2 linked regions of the Hahella sp. HNIBRBA332 genome follow. The protein of the gene in region 2 interacts with the protein of the main gene of each other region in a pairwise test. Links are inferred from orthologs where the notes say so. Each region holds a gene or a part of one and is shown on either strand. Other genes may lie near its edges. The genes, in order: rlmKL and typA.

What was found.
Region 1: the proteins of typA (region 2) and rlmKL interact in binary tests that used the Escherichia coli proteins (3 or more experiments, as listed by UniProt). The link is inferred for Hahella sp. HNIBRBA332 from one-to-one orthologs.

The regions. Positions count from the first base shown.
Region 1 is NZ_CP132203.1:608,958-616,671, reverse strand. What follows is about bases 4,732-7,714. They hold rlmKL (bifunctional 23S rRNA (guanine(2069)-N(7))-methyltransferase RlmK/23S rRNA (guanine(2445)-N(2))-methyltransferase RlmL), read right to left. Parts: upstream 7,309-7,714; coding sequence 5,155-7,308; downstream 4,732-5,154. Other genes in these bases: rmf (ribosome modulation factor), read left to right, coding at 7,606-7,714; O5O45_RS02950 (porin family protein), read left to right, coding at 4,732-5,132. In the rest of the region: O5O45_RS02970 (hypothetical protein), read right to left, coding at 1-2,382; O5O45_RS02965 (hypothetical protein), read left to right, coding at 2,566-3,060; O5O45_RS02960 (hypothetical protein), read right to left, coding at 3,084-3,623; O5O45_RS02955 (hypothetical protein), read left to right, coding at 3,848-4,399; more of O5O45_RS02950, read left to right, coding at 4,542-4,731. UniProt on the Escherichia coli protein: Specifically methylates the guanine in position 2445 (m2G2445) and the guanine in position 2069 (m7G2069) of 23S rRNA. Methylation occurs before assembly of 23S rRNA into 50S subunits.
Region 2 is NZ_CP132203.1:4,768,884-4,776,540, reverse strand. The notes cover bases 1-2,926. They hold typA (translational GTPase TypA), read left to right. Parts: upstream 1-517; coding sequence 518-2,335; downstream 2,336-2,926. Other genes in these bases: O5O45_RS21100 (alpha/beta fold hydrolase), read left to right, coding at 2,435-2,926; glnA (glutamate--ammonia ligase), read right to left, coding at 1-63. Outside these bases: more of O5O45_RS21100, read left to right, coding at 2,927-3,394; dtd (D-aminoacyl-tRNA deacylase), read left to right, coding at 3,488-3,928; O5O45_RS21090 (porin), read left to right, coding at 4,674-5,621; O5O45_RS21085 (CYTH domain-containing protein), read left to right, coding at 5,731-6,651; O5O45_RS21080 (DUF547 domain-containing protein), read left to right, coding at 6,675-7,475; glnE (bifunctional [glutamate--ammonia ligase]-adenylyl-L-tyrosine phosphorylase/[glutamate--ammonia-ligase] adenylyltransferase), read left to right, coding at 7,573-7,657. UniProt on the Escherichia coli protein: A 50S ribosomal subunit assembly protein with GTPase and nucleotide-independent chaperone activity, required for 50S subunit assembly at low temperatures, may also play a role in translation.

The sequences.
Region 1 (7,714 bases), 4.2 Mb from region 2 along the record:
CAAAGCAATCGGCTGCAACGAACTGACTTCCAGCGACAATGTCAGACTGTAACCATCCAGAATCAGGTTGGCGGAATTAACATCCACGCAGCGGGGAGCACAGGCCGGCGGCGCAGTCAAACGTTGCTCCAGCGCTTGCAACATTTCCGGACTGGGATAACCAGTATCGGCGTGCGCCCGCTCCGCCGGAGCCATCAGCGCAAGAGGAGCCAGCAGCGCCAATCCCGCCAGCTTAGTGGTGACGCCAGGTTGCGGCGAGTCATCCCCCTTGTCGTTGCGCCCGCCACGCCGCCCTACCAGGCAAGCCAACAGCACCACCAGCAGCGCAAAATGGACAATACGCGCGAACCCTGTTTGCATGGGGCTCAATACATACAACTTGGCGTTTTCATCACCGCTCAGCGGCCCCTGCCAGGTAAGATTCACTTTTTTCCAACTCCAGTCCGGCACCCCTGGCCCAGTTGGCGCAGGAGCCTCCGGCGCCACATCTTCAGGCTGCTTTTCCCTCAAAGACATTGGCGCGCTCATCAGCGCAGGCGGCGCGGGCTCCATTGATTCCTGCAACATATAAGCGCTCTGCATATCCTCTTCCGCATCCACCTCACGCCCCATCGTTGCATGATCTGCCGAGTAAACTACACCGGAGTCACGCTCCAACTGCGGATATATCGCCATACGCACCTGGGCCACACCATAGTTCAGCAGCATACCCGCCAATATCAGCAATGCTCCCCAACGCCAGCCGGTAACCAGTTTCAACATCCAGCCGGGACGAACCACGCGCAGTAACGCATTGGGGATAATCAACAGCAACCACACCGCCACCGGCGCATAGATTTCGTGATAGGCGAATCCCAGCGCCACTACCGTCACCCCTCCCCACACGACGCCTTCCAAACGCGCCACCGCTGCGGTTATCAACAGCAGCAGGAATAAATCCCACAAAGACCATCGGTCAAACCAGGTTCCCGCACTGCGGTCCACGCCGGAAGCGGCCAAAGGCCACCAACCCGGCGGTAAATTGACGTCGCTGGAGACATTCTCAAGATTCAGACTGCCGCCGCCATCGCGCCAGCCGCTGGCGGGAATCACAAACGCGGCGGCCTCACGCTCTACCGGCGAACTACTGACCGCCGTCATGTCGAGGTCGGCGCGCCGTACTTCCACGCCCCGATTGGAGTCCTGACGCGACTGTGTGACCAATTGCGCCCGCCCTGACAGATCCACCTTCCCTAACTCATAAGGCGCGCCTTGCTCCAAACGCCACCCCTGCGACATTTCACCCGTCAGACGATCGCGCCAGATCCAGCGACTTTGATCGAACGCCAGCCAGCCCTGGGTATGCTGCCGAATACGATTACCCGCCAGAGATGTGAGGCCCCGCTCAATTTCCTTCAAATCCAGAGGCGAACCTTCCGCCACCCGAAACGCCGGCAATGTCCGCCACTCCTGGGGCAACAGAGTCTGCTGCGGATCAACAACGCGCCCTTCTATTTCCACACGACGTAACTGAGGCTGCGTCTCCACCACCCACAATTCCGATTCAGGCCAGACGCCTCCTGGCTCAGGCTCCATAGAGAAAGCATCCGTACGATTGGTCTGGCGAAAACGCGCCACCAGCGTCCAGGAGCCTGGGCGCACTTGAATCCGCAGACGACCATCCTTTTCAACTCGCGCTGGTAAGTTGCTGGTCAGTGAAATCTGCTCCCAGCCGGACAAGCGAAAGCCGCCCAGCACTTCTTCCCGCTCCCCGCCAGAAACATCCAGCTGCAAACGCGTCTCCAGCAGCTTTGGCTCATCATCGATCAGCTTGCGGAACACGTTGATTTTCAAAGAATCCGGCTGCAGATTCGCCTGCAGTTGATCACGCACCAGCCATAGCGCGGAACCGCTGTCCACATACGCCCGCCCTTCCAGCGCGGCCACGGCGGCCAATCTGGTCATGGCGAATGACTTGGGCAATGGAACGCTTTGCGGTAACTGCTCCCAGCTGATGCGCCCCTGCACCCGATAACTTCCGGGCTGAAGCCAGATCGAAGGCACACCGTCCATATTTATGACCGCCACCCGATTACCGGACAGCTTCACTTCGTGAGGCCAGAATTGCACGGAGCCCGGCAGCGACAGCCACCCCTCATACTGACTTTCCGCCTGAAAACGGAAGTCCAGCCGCTTCATCTCCAGATCCAGCTCCAGTGCGCCAAGCCAGAGGCACACTTTCGCACCGCCCCCGTCATGCGCAGGGGTACAGTCTTTATCAATATGGTCGTGCAACACCCAGCCGGACCAGTCGGCGAGTTGCTGTGGGATATCCGGAGAGGCGGCCTGAGCCGGGGAAATGCAAAAAAGAAGGAAAAAACATGCGACTAGACAGGATTTCATTAATATATCCATAGCTATAAAACGGACAAAATACGACTCAAGTCGTCAGAATCTCTCGATAACTGATCCCAACGCCGTTTCTCGTATTCAGACTCCCGGGCGCCTGCAAAGTCTGTTTGGTGAAATAAGGTTGAGCAAATATAATTAAATGTCAATAACTTGCCGAGCCCAAATAGTCTGATTATGAAAAGCAAACATCTGGAAGACGCCCTGTTCCTGGACATTGAAGCCAGCAGCCCGGACGACGACGCCTACCCTATCTGTATCGCCTGGACCGACCCGGATGGAGCCATCCAAAAGGCGTTGATCATTCCAGAGGACGACTGGGAGGATTGGGACTTCGGCTACCAGCACAGTCACGGCTTATCCCGGGAACATTTGTTTGAGCAGGGCGAAACCGGCAAAGACGTCATTCGCGCCCTGTCCAGCGACTTGGCGGAAGCCACCGTGTACGTCGACGGCCTCGACCCTGACGCCCAGTTGCTGGAACGTCTGTTCGAAGCCTTCGACGCCGACATGCCTTTTGAACTGGCGCGGATCACGGATTTTCTGCCGGAACTGGACTTTGAAACCTTTCTCGAAAGGCGACAGGAAATTCTGCTGGAAAACGGTCTTTCCGGCTTCAATGCGGAGAACAACGTTTTCGTCATGGCTGAACTGACCCGCCGCCTCCGCTGAATATGCCGGGCGGCGCAGCCGCCCTACTCCGCTCCAACCCAATAAAACCGCGCCGCCCGCTGCACTTGCTCCGACATAGGCTCATCGCAGTCCATCTCACGCTGAAACACCAACTCCTGCAAATCCATTACCGCCTTGGAAATCTCTTCGGAAGCGGCGCGCATGCGCTCCACCAGCTTTTCGCCAACATCTGTCTCCAGCACCTGCAGGCGGCTGCCGAACTCACTGAAAAAACCGCTGATCACCCATTCGCGCAGATACAACGCCTGCTGCAATTGCAACCAATGATCCTGCGGCAACTCCAGATCAAATATCAGCTCTTCCACGGTTTTTTCCACACCGCCGCTTTCTACGGTGTACAGCATTCTGCGCAATTCGCGACTCCATGTATCCCCCAGTCCATGAGGGCTGGCGCCGTATAAACAGGCCAGCACATGCTCCAGAGCCTGCACTTCAAAAAACGCCTGCCCCAGCGCCTGCATCAACGCCCCATCCTGATGGATAAGCTCCGCCCCCTGTGATTTGGAGATTGCGGAGAGACTGCCGGTAGTTCCCTGACTCATTTCACTTGCACCTTTATTATTGAATTTATTGGTTTGCTCATCGGAAGCCGAAGCTCGCCGGAAGTTAAGTAACAATATATTACCTTTCTGAAAACCTTTGTGGCTTGTTGGTTACCCGCTTCACTGCTAAGTTTTTACTGGACTGCAGATAACTTCCAGTGTCTTCACGCTTTAATCAGACCTATCAGCCAACTAAACGCGCCCGCATGGAAATATCGAACAACGTGAACTCAGATCTGATCTGGGACCTGGACTTGCTCGCCGATCGCAGCAAAGCCCAGGAGTTCGTCTTGAAGTTTGAGAACAAACTCTGCGTCTTCTCAGGCTCCGTACGGCAAATCTATACCAATTACAGCATGCACTTCCCTGAAGACTATAACCGTAATCTGGTTATATTGCCCGATCCTTACGCCTTTCACGACACGTTCAACCATATTGAAGAAGAGGCCGTCACCCGCACCGGCTTTCATATTATTCCCGGCGAGCTGATCAAACAGAAAGGGATGTTCATGCTGATACAGCCCAAAGACCCAGAAGCGCCGGCAAAGCCCGTCGCTATGCGCAAAGCGCTGGAGGTGCTTAATAAAATGCGTACGGAATCCGACCCTTTTCTGCCCATCCTGGTCAAAGGCGACCTGAAGCCCTTCCAGGACCAGATCCCCTGTCTGCATCTACATCGCTTGCGCCTGCCGCTCATTCATCGCGCCAGCGAATTCGAAAAAAGCGAGCTGCGCCGCGTCATCCAGACCAAGATGCAGGACATCGCCGAGCTCTAGGCCCCTCCCCAAAGGCGGCAAATTGATTTGTGACGCTTTTCCGTGACTGCGTTGACCGCTTAAGTCACAATCCCAACCTATTGCGCCTCTACTCTGGTCGCATGCCGCACCGATAAAAATAACTCATGGAAAGCAGATAATAATGAAGCGCCGCATTCGTCATCCGCGTTCGATCACAACCGTTCTCACCGTATTGGCGGTTTTGCTGGCCAGCCCCGGCAGCCGCGCGGAGGGAGAAAAAGAAGGCAAATCTTATGTCGGACTGAGCGCCACCCAGTTCGATTTCAAACGGGTCGGCGGCAGCAACAGCGCCAGCACGACAGGCGTCACGCTTAGCTATGGCTCCTACCTGACCGACTACGTCAAAACCGAGTTTCGCGCTGGCATGGGGCTGGATGAAGAGGAAGCAAAACCGGGACTGGATATCGGTATGGACTACTTCGCCAGCTGGTATATGGGCGCGCAGTATCCGGCTACGGATTATCTGTCTGTATACGCCTTGTTCGGATTCACCCATATGAAGGGCAAGGTCTCTAAAGACGATCCAGACGCTCATCAAAACATTCCGGAAGACCTCACCGACAGCAGCTTCAGCGTCAGCTACGCACTAGGAACGGAAATCAAGGTCACTGGCGACCTCTGGGGCGTTCTGGAGTTCGGCCGCATTCACCGCGACACGGAGACTGCGATCCGCACCATGCAGCTTAGCGCCGGTCTGAAATACGAGTTCTAAACCCGGCGCTACACGCACTTACTCAAGCGTTATGGCGGATATGCCAGCACTGATGAATCCGTTCGTTGCGCTTGAAGTCTTCAGGAATGCTGGCGGTGGTATGATTTTCCACCGCAAAACGCTCCTCAATGCCTGAGTCCAGCTTGAAGCGTCGATAGTTACAGGAAAAGATCAATACCCCTCCCGGCGCCAGCAACCGCATGCAATCTTCAATCAGCCCGGCATGATCCCGCTGAATATCCAGTACATCCTCCATTTTTTTGGAGTTGGAGAATGTAGGAGGATCAAGGAATATCAGATCGTATGTATTGCGCTCGGCTTTCAGCCACTCCAGGACGTTCGCGCGCACAAAACGGTGGGGGCCGCTCAGCTTATTAAGGTGAAAGTTACGCTCCGCCCAGCTCAGATAGGTTTGCGACATATCCACACTGGTGGTGGTCGCAGCGCCGCCCGCCGCCGCATGGACAGAAGCCGCTCCTGTGTAACAGAACAGATTCAGAAAGCGCTTGCCCGAGCTATGCCGTTGAATCCAGTAACGGGTTGGACGGTGATCAAGGAAGAGCCCTGAGTCCAAGTAATCGGACAGGTTCACCCAGAACCGGCAACCATGCTCTTCTACCATGCGCTCCTTGCGACTGGAGTCCGTTTTCTCGTACTGCAGCATGCCTTTCTGCTTTTTACGCTGCTTGAGAAACAGCTGCCCACCGTCGATCCCCAGCACCGCCGGGGTGACTTCCAAAACGTCCAACAGGCGTTGGCGCGCCTTTTCTTCATCCACGGATTTCGGCGGCGCATATTCCTGCACGATGATTCCGCCGTCATACCAGTCGATGGCGACAGCGTACTCCGGCATATCCGCATCATAGATCCGATAAGCGCTAAGCTGCTGCTTCTTCGCCCATTTGCTCCACTTCGCCAGATTCTTACTCAGTCGATTGCGAAACATTTGCGCTTGCTCGGAGATGCCTTCAAGAGAGGCGTTCTGAGGTTTGCGCGGCGCTTCCGCCTCAGGTCGGTTCCCGTATATATCAAATAAATACAGCGTCGTGGCCAGAGGACCGTTATAAAGATGGTATTGCTTGTCCGCCCGCAGCCCGATTTCTTTCGCCAAGTTGACGCTGGAAGTGAAAATGCCCGCTTTCCATTCACCATATGCGGTTTTCAGCCTCCGCCCCAACGCCCGATACAGTGAACGCAGCTCCAATTCCTGCCCCAAACGCTCGCCATAGGGAGGATTGCACACCAGCAAGCGCCGCCCGCAGCCTTCCGTATCCGGAGTAAAGTCCATCGCGCTTGCCGTTTCCAGCTTCACCCAGCGATCAAGTCCTGCGCGGGACAGATTGCGCTTGGCAGTGCGGATAGCAGCAGGGTTCAGGTCACAGCCGAATATCGCGCCGCGCCAGCGTCGCTTGCCCAGCACCGCTTTTTCCATCGCCTCTTCGTAGACTCCACGCCAGACTTCCGGATCATGCCAGGGGGCTTTTTCAAACAGAAAGTGTGGGTTCAGCAATCCCGGCGCGATATTCATCGCAATCATCGCCGCCTCCACCACCAAAGTGCCGGAGCCGCACATGGGATCGACAAAGCAGCCATCCTCTCCACATAGCTCTGGCCAGCCAGCGCGATAAAGAATGGCCGCCGCCAGATTTTCTTTTAAAGGCGCCGCCGCGCCCTCTTGTCGGTATCCACGCTGGTGCAGACTTCTACCCGCCAGATCCAGCCCCAATGTAATGGTCTTCGCCAGATTCAACTGCACAGTTTGCACGCCGGAACGCTTATCGATGACGGGCAGCGCCAGGTCACGGTCGCGAAAGTGATCGTTAATGGCGTCTTTGACCACCTGCGCGCCAAAGCGAGAGTGTCGGATATCGCCACTGGAGCCAAACGCCGCGATCCAATAGCTTTCTCCTGGACGCAGGTGCTCGCTCCAATTCACCTCGGAAGCAGCCTGATACAGACCATCCCGGGTAGCAGTGCGGGTGGACTGCAATAATCGCAGCACCCGGTTAGCGAGACGGGAGCCCAGGCAAATTCGGTAAACACCGGCAAGATCCGCCTTCGCCTCAACTCCAGCAGGATTGGTTTTAAGCACTTCCGCGCCCAGAGTCTTTAATTCGTCTGCGAGCACATACTCCAGTCCTTTGGGACAGCTTGCAAACAATGAAAATTCATTCATATTCCTACGCCGTTACAAATCGTTGCATATCAAGGGTTAAAGACGGTTCTAAGGCGATCAAGCGCTTAACCGGATTTAATTCCACAAAACTATAAAAAAACCGTCACATAGATGAAATAATTCGTGTACATCGAAATTAAATTTGGCTTAACTTGAAAGTGTAGCGCTATTACTCTGATATATATCCCCTCGTACACGATCAGACGATAAGGAGATGCTTTCTAGTCCAAATTCCGATTCAAAAGTTTATCTGTTTGAATTCCTGTCTAACCCAGAAATTGGTGAGGTCATTAAAGAATGAGAAGACAGAAGCGCGATATGTTCGAAAGAGCGTACCTCAAGGGTTACCGTGCCGGCGTAAGCGGCCGGTCAAAAGATTTATGTCCCGCCGCCAATCCTCAAATGC
Region 2 (7,657 bases):
AAAGCGCATATCAACCCATTTAACTTCGTGCTCTTTAATAAGATTCAGAGTTTTCTCTGACATTCCAGTTACTCCGTAAGATTTTATTTATGTTGAGGTGAAACCGAAACACTGCAGTAGTGTATCCTCGCCACCATGAAACAGACCCGTGGAGGGGAGAGCGTTCCGGGAAGTCTAACGAGCGCAAAAATACTATCACGCCTCATGGTCAGTTGCTTCTGGTTTTCCTGATTAGCAAATTATTTGCCAAGAGATTTTTTGATCATAACTCCTTGTTTTTAAAAGACGCCATGAACTGTGAGCGTGACGACTTCTCTAACCTTTCAATAGGTTTGCACTATCATGGTGCGAATTTTGGGGCGGCTGTGCGCTTTTGGGGCGCCGTGCACCATTTTGGTATCAGGCTAAGAATAGATAAATTTTCGGGAGGGTGTATAAAGATGTATAAAAAAGATTCAGGCGTCAGCTATAATGTCGCGCCCTCAGCCCATGACTGTTTATTTTGCAGGTGTTTTTTGTGATCGAGAAATTAAGAAATATTGCTATTATTGCCCACGTTGACCACGGTAAAACCACTCTGGTCGACAAACTCCTTCAGCAGTCGGGCACCTTAGGCCGCAAGGACATGGACGCTGAACGCGTTATGGATTCCAATGACCAGGAACGAGAGCGCGGCATTACTATATTGGCGAAAAATACCGCCATCAAGTGGAATGATTACCGAATTAATATCGTAGATACTCCTGGACACGCCGACTTTGGCGGCGAAGTTGAACGTGTTCTGTCTATGGTTGACTCTGTTCTCCTGCTCGTCGATGCAGTTGACGGTCCTATGCCGCAAACTCGCTTCGTGACTCAAAAAGCGTTTGCTCGTGGGCTGAAGCCTATCGTTGTTGTCAATAAAGTGGATCGTCCTGGCGCTCGTCCTGATTGGGTCGTCGGTGAAGTGATGGATCTTTTTGACCGCCTAGGCGCTACAGAAGAGCAGCTAGACTTCCCTGTTATTTATGCTTCAGCGTTGAACGGCATTGCGGGACTTGAGCCGGATGCATTGCAACAAGACATGACGCCTCTGTTTGAAATGGTGGTTGAAAAGGTTCCCGCTCCTTCTGTCGATGTTAATGGCCCCTTCCAGATGCAGATCAGCGCCCTCGATTACAACAGCTATGTTGGCGTTATCGGAATTGGTCGCGTTTCGCGCGGTAAAGTAAAAACTAATACGCCTGTTGTTGTGGTTGATCGCGATGGCGGCAAGCGTAATGGGCGCGTATTAACCGTAATGGGCTATCACGGCCTGCAGCGCGTGGACGTGCCTGAGGCGGAAGCCGGGGACATTATCTGTGTTACTGGTTTGGATGAGTTGAATATCTCCGATACGCTATGTAGCCCGGAACGTCCGGAAGCACTTCCCGCGTTGATCGTAGATGAGCCGACCGTCAGCATGACATTCCAGGTCAATGACTCGCCATTCGCTGGTAAAGAAGGTAAGTACGTTACCAGTAGAAATATCAAGGAAAGATTGGAGAAAGAGCTGCTGTACAACGTAGCGTTGCGTGTAGAGCAAGGCGACTCTCCTGACAAATTCATTGTATCTGGTCGCGGTGAGTTGCATTTATCCGTTTTGATCGAGACCATGCGTCGTGAAGGGTTTGAATTAGGCGTTTCCCGTCCAGAAGTTATCGTAAAAGAGATTGATGGACAGAAGGTCGAGCCCTACGAGCAGGTTATTATCGACGTGGAGGATGAGCACCAGGGATCGATCATGGAGGTGATGGGGCTGCGTCGCGGTGAGTTGGTCAACATGATCCCGGACGGCAAAGGACGTACTCGTTTAGAGTTTATTGTGCCTTCTCGCGGCTTGATTGGTTTCCGCTCTCAGTTTCTTACCATGACTTCAGGTACAGGCATTCTGACCCATATCTTTGATCATTACGGCCCTGTGAAAGAAGGTGTGAACGTTGAACGTAACAATGGCGTTCTTATCTCAAATGTGGCGGGTAAAGTGTTGGCGTATGCGCTGTTTAACCTACAGGACCGTGGTCGTCTGTTCGTGGATCCAAACATTGAAGTCTACGAAGGCATGATTATCGGTCTGCATAGTCGAGATAACGATTTGGTTGTTAATCCGACCAAGGCCAAGCAGTTGACCAATATTCGCGCAGCTGGTACGGACGAGAATATTCTTCTGACTCCGCCGATTCGTTTTTCTCTGGAGCAGGCGTTAGAGTTCGTTGAAGACGATGAACTGGTTGAAGTGACGCCCAGCAATATCAGGATTCGCAAGAAGTTGCTGAAAGAGCACGAGCGTAAGCGCGCTGACCGTACTAAGGACTGAAATCCAAAAGTAATTGGATAAAGTGATCTATAAAGTTTTCGGCTTTTCCGCAGAGTGCTATAGTTCTTTCGAGTTAAAGGACAATGCTGGAAAAGCCGAATGCTCACCTTATACCCAGATCTAAAGCCTCACAAAGAACATTTCCTTCCTGTAGATAATCTTCACACAATTTATATTGAGGAGTCCGGCAATAAAGACGGACTGCCAGTATTGTTTGTGCATGACGGGCCAGGATACGGCTCAGACCCATTCTGTCGACGCCTGCTGGACTCTGAGCGTTTCCGTATCATCATGATGGATCAGAGGGGCTGCGGTAAATCTACGCCATTAGCTGAGACTAATCATAACCGTCCAGATATTCTTATCCAGGATATTGAGCGGGTGAGGCAACACCTGGCCATTGATAAATGGATGCTGATTGGGATGGGATGGGGGGGCTTTCTGTCGCAACAATATGCCTGCGCCCACCCTGAAACCGTATTAGGAGTGGTGATTTCTGGTTACTTTGTTGCTGATGCGGCGGGGATTTCATGGATGCTGGCGGAAGGGGCCCCAAAAATGTTTCCAGATGCCTGGCATGAAGTGATGAAGGATTGCCCGCAAGAAGGCGTTGAGCAAATACTAAGCTACTTTTCAAAATATCTGAGTGGCGCGAACGAGCTGCTTCAGATACAGGCCGCAAAGCAGTGGGCTGCATGGGTGGCTAAGATTTCCACTCTTCATCCTTGTCAGGACTTGGTGGATAGATTGACACACCCTCACCAAGCCATTTCTTTGGCGATATTGGGCTGTAAGTTCTATCAGGAGCTGACCGACAAGCCAGCGAGCTCAGAAGCTCATCTAAAAGACATACCGGGCATCATTGTTCATGGCCGTTATGACGCTATTTCTCCCTTGGCGAGAGCGTTTGACCTGCACCAAAACTGGGCAGGTAGCGATTTGTACATCATTAGAGACGCTGGTCACTCAGTGAGAGATCCTGCGATGGTTGATGCGATGATTAAATCTATTGGCTCTATGGCGGATAGGATCGGTGGCGTATCGAAACTTAATGGCTAGTCCTATTGACAGTTAAGTAATAGGCAGTTTTAATGCCGCAAATGTTTAAAAAGGCTGTAACAGTTCCTTAAAGATTAAGCGCGAGCGTAATAAATGATCGGACTGATTCAACGCGTTGCGCATGCTTCCGTCAAAGTGGATGGAGAGACAGTTGGTTCAATCGGTGAAGGCATTCTCGTTTTGCTGGCGGTTGAACCAAATGACACCGAGCGTCAGGCGGAAAGACTGTTAGATAGAATTGTGGGCTACCGTATTTTTGCTGATACGAATGGCAAGATGAATCTAAGCCTCAAGGACATAGATGGAGAGTTGTTGGTTGTATCGCAGTTCACGTTGGCGGCTGATACAAAAAAAGGAATGAGACCAAGTTTTTCTTCTGCAGCTTCGCCTGAATTAGGCGAGAAGCTTTACGATCATTTTGTTAATAAGGCTTCAATAATAGTAAGCAAGGTTCAGACGGGAGAGTTTGGTGCGGACATGGAAGTGACGCTGGCCAATGTTGGCCCAACAACATTTTCGCTTCGTGTGGAGTAAAAGAGTATTGAAATTAAGAGTTTTATGCTTTACGCCTGCTCAGCAAAATCGAGTGGTTTGAAGCTACTTGGGTTTCGGAAATCCACTATGGGATGGATGGCCCAATAATATAATTCCTTTGTTATAGTACTGGTGCGCTTCTATGTATGTTTGTTTAGGTAAAGAAAGCTGCGCCAATATCAGGCGATTAAAGAGCACGCAAAGCGGTCGATTTAACTGCTTGATTGTAAAAAGTTTTGGTTTTTTAGGGGGAAGCCCCCTCGGCCTTTTTAGGGCTTGAAAGTAGATTTTTTGTTACAAAAAAAAATGCCATAGAGGCACTTTTTGGTTGCAAAAACGACAACATTGTATTACATATGGTTATTAATTTTCTTGTTTAGGAAAGTTGTATAACCCGTTGTTTGTAAGGATTTTTTGCCTCTCTGCAAAAAGAGCTGTCAAGGCTTTGATGGTAAGTTGTTGATAGAGTGGAAATTTAAGCCTTTTTGGCTGACCTTCAGTGAAGAAATGTAGACCTCTGTGAAGAGGCCTGATTTGCGAAAATCTATCAACATTTAAAAACTGATGGGGTGCGGCGAAAAAGGAGGCTTTGATATAGACAAAACATCGGATTGAAAAATGTCATTAAGTTGACATAATCACGAACTATAAATTGGCGAAAATTTTTTGCCTATATAAAGAAAAATGTGGCTTTTAACCATCAATCTTCGAAAGAAGTTGATTTAACACACAAAAGGAAGACGAAATGAAAAAGACTTTGATCGCTTCAGCTGTTGCCGCTGCAACGATTTCTTCTACCACTTTTGCGATGGATCCGGCCTCTGAGCTGGCTGCTCGTTTAGATTCCATGCCTACCGTTTACGGTAACATTCAGTTAGTTCAGTCGTATGTAAATGTTGATACTGGTGCTGGTGAAGCCAGCAACACTGACTTTGCTGATAATGGGTCTACTATCGGTTTCAAACACAAGCATGAAATTATGCCTGGCGTTGAAGGCTTCTTCAAAGCAGAGTTTCACTTTGATGCTGATGACCAAGCTACCAATAAAGGCTTAGGCGAGAAGTTTGATGAAGCCTTTATCGGTGTTAAAGGTGACTTCGGTACTGTTTTGGCGGGTTCAGAAGATACCGTTTATGAGTGGGTTGACCAAATTGACTTGTTTGAATCCGTAGGTGTTGCTGGTGACGTGGCGGGAATGGCAGAGAGTGATACTCTGCATTACTATTCCCCAAGCTTTAGCGGTTTCACTGTTGGTGTGACTAAGTCTTTGGAAGGTGGTTCTGAGTATACCGCTTCTGTTGCTGCTAAGTATGAAATGGAAGCGCTGCAGGTTGTATTGGGTTACGCAATTAATGACTTGGATGGTGGTGAAGACGTAATCGGTTTGTCTGGTTCATACAAATTCGGCGACTTCAAAGTAATCGGTCAGTTCGAGACTCAAGACGAAAACGTTGATTTTTGGGCGCTTGGTGGTGTTTACACCATGGGGGCAACTCAGTTCGCAGCAGCATATGGCTTTGCTGACTTTGAGAGCGATGAAGAAGCAAGTGAAATTACACTTCAGGCCCTGCACAATCTGTCTGACAACATGTATGTGTATGTTGAGTATGACCTGAAAACTGTAGAACCTGCAGGCGGTGGTGATGACACTGACATTGAGACTTTCAATGTTGGCGCAACCTACGCGTTCTAATATTGTCTGAAAGTATTTTCAGAAAGAAAACCGGCTCTCAGAGCCGGTTTTTTTTTGCTCAAAATAATATAAGAAGCTGGCGATTTATGTGGGCGTGCGGAGAAAAATCATGAAAGAAATCGAGGTTAAGCTTTCTTTTCCTCGAAAGAGGCTGTCAAGAACGTATTCTGATCTCATAGAAATCTGGGGGAATCCGAACTCAAGCTCAATACTCCAAAATGTATATTACGACACTCCTAACTTTGCTATGCAGCGCTCAAAGATTGCTTTGAGAATACGGAATCATGGAGATACCTGGGAGCAAACTCTGAAGGGGAGCGGCAGGTGTGTGGCTGGTTTGCATGTTCGTGACGAGTGGAACTGGCAATTATCAGAAAATAAGTTGGATATTACGAAACTTTCAAAGGTGGAAGCTGTCAAAGGTATAGAGTTGGAGAGGGTTGGGCCTGTCTTTGAAACCAAATTTGAGCGTACCAAATGGATGGTAGAGGTTGGCGGAAGCGTATTTGAGTTGGCTTTAGATATTGGTGAAATTCGCAGTGCTGGTGGAGTTCAACCCATATCCGAGATTGAAATTGAGCTCAAAGAAGGCGATGTGTCTTGCGTTATAGCTGTGGCTGAGAAAATAGCTAAGCAAGTTCCCTGTTGGTTGAGTAAGAAAAGCAAAGCGGCTCGTGGATACAGTCTTGCAGGAGTCACTGCGACTGAGCGGGAGTGTGATCCTGAGCGCATAGTAAGTACACTGCTCGATGAATTAATTGATGAATTGGCATGCTATATGGAAGCTGCAGCCAACGATGATGGCAAGGATTGGTATCAGTACGTTGAATGTATGGCTGGGATAAGCTCACTACTGACTTTAAGTGGTTCCAAAGGAAACATGATGGGGCAGTTAGTTAAAGCTGAAGTTGAGTCTTTATTTCAGTGGTTAAGTAGAGAGCAAGGGGTTGGTTTTTCTGAGTATATACTTAACTCCACAGCGCCTGGCTTGATAGGTTTGGAAGTGCTGAGGAGGGAGCTAACGGGTTAATTCTGCTTTCAGAAGGTAAGAGTATGCGCATCAATTTGAGGTCTATTTGCTTCTTATGTACAGCGTTAGCTGCTTTTATTGCATTTACAGCAAACGCCAAGGAACCAGACTGGTCGGCATACTCAGAGCTACTGCGGCAATATGTTAAACCTGATCACAAAGAATATATGGATGCCAACTTTGTCGACTATGGGGCGTTAAAAGGAAATGAGAAATTTGCCAAATTAGTCGAGCAGATCGCTACCTTCCCTTTGTCTGATCTTGAGACTCCTGAAGAGCGTATGGCCTTTTACCTAAATGGCTATAATATTCTCGCTATCAAAATGGTCGTCGATAACTGGCCAATTACTAAGCTTAAATCGTTGGGTTCCTTCTTTAAGCCCGTTTGGACGTTTGATGCAGGGGTCTTGTGTGGAGAGAAGGTGACTCTGCGTTATTTGGAGCATGGAATTCTTCGTAAGATGGGTGATCCAAGGATTCACATGGCGCTTAACTGTGCATCTATGAGTTGCCCAGACTTACGTATTGAGCCTTATACTGCGAGTAATCTCAATCAGCAGTTGGAAGAGCAATCAAAAAAATATTTAACGCAGGAAAATAAAGGGATTGTAATAGAGAATGATGTTATCCACTTGTCTAGTATATTTGGCTGGTTTGAGGATGATTTCGCAGTGGTAGGTGGGGTTGAGGCGTTTGTCCGTAAGTATCGACGAGACTTACCTATGAATATTAAGTTCTCTACGGACTTGCCTTACAACTGGAATGTTAATGCTACTTTGAATCGTTCAGAGTTGAGGCAGGCATTGGCAAAGAGCGATTGGTAATTTATTAACATAAGGGCGTCACACATTGAAGCGTTAGCTATGGTTCTGATCGTGCTATTCTGAGGAAAAGAAATTCTGATCAGGGGAGCACAGACTAATGGCTGCGCCAAGCGAGCTAAAGTTATATCCGTCAGCAATTCATCCAGCGATTCAGAAGTATTGGGATGAGTTTGCTGGCCTGC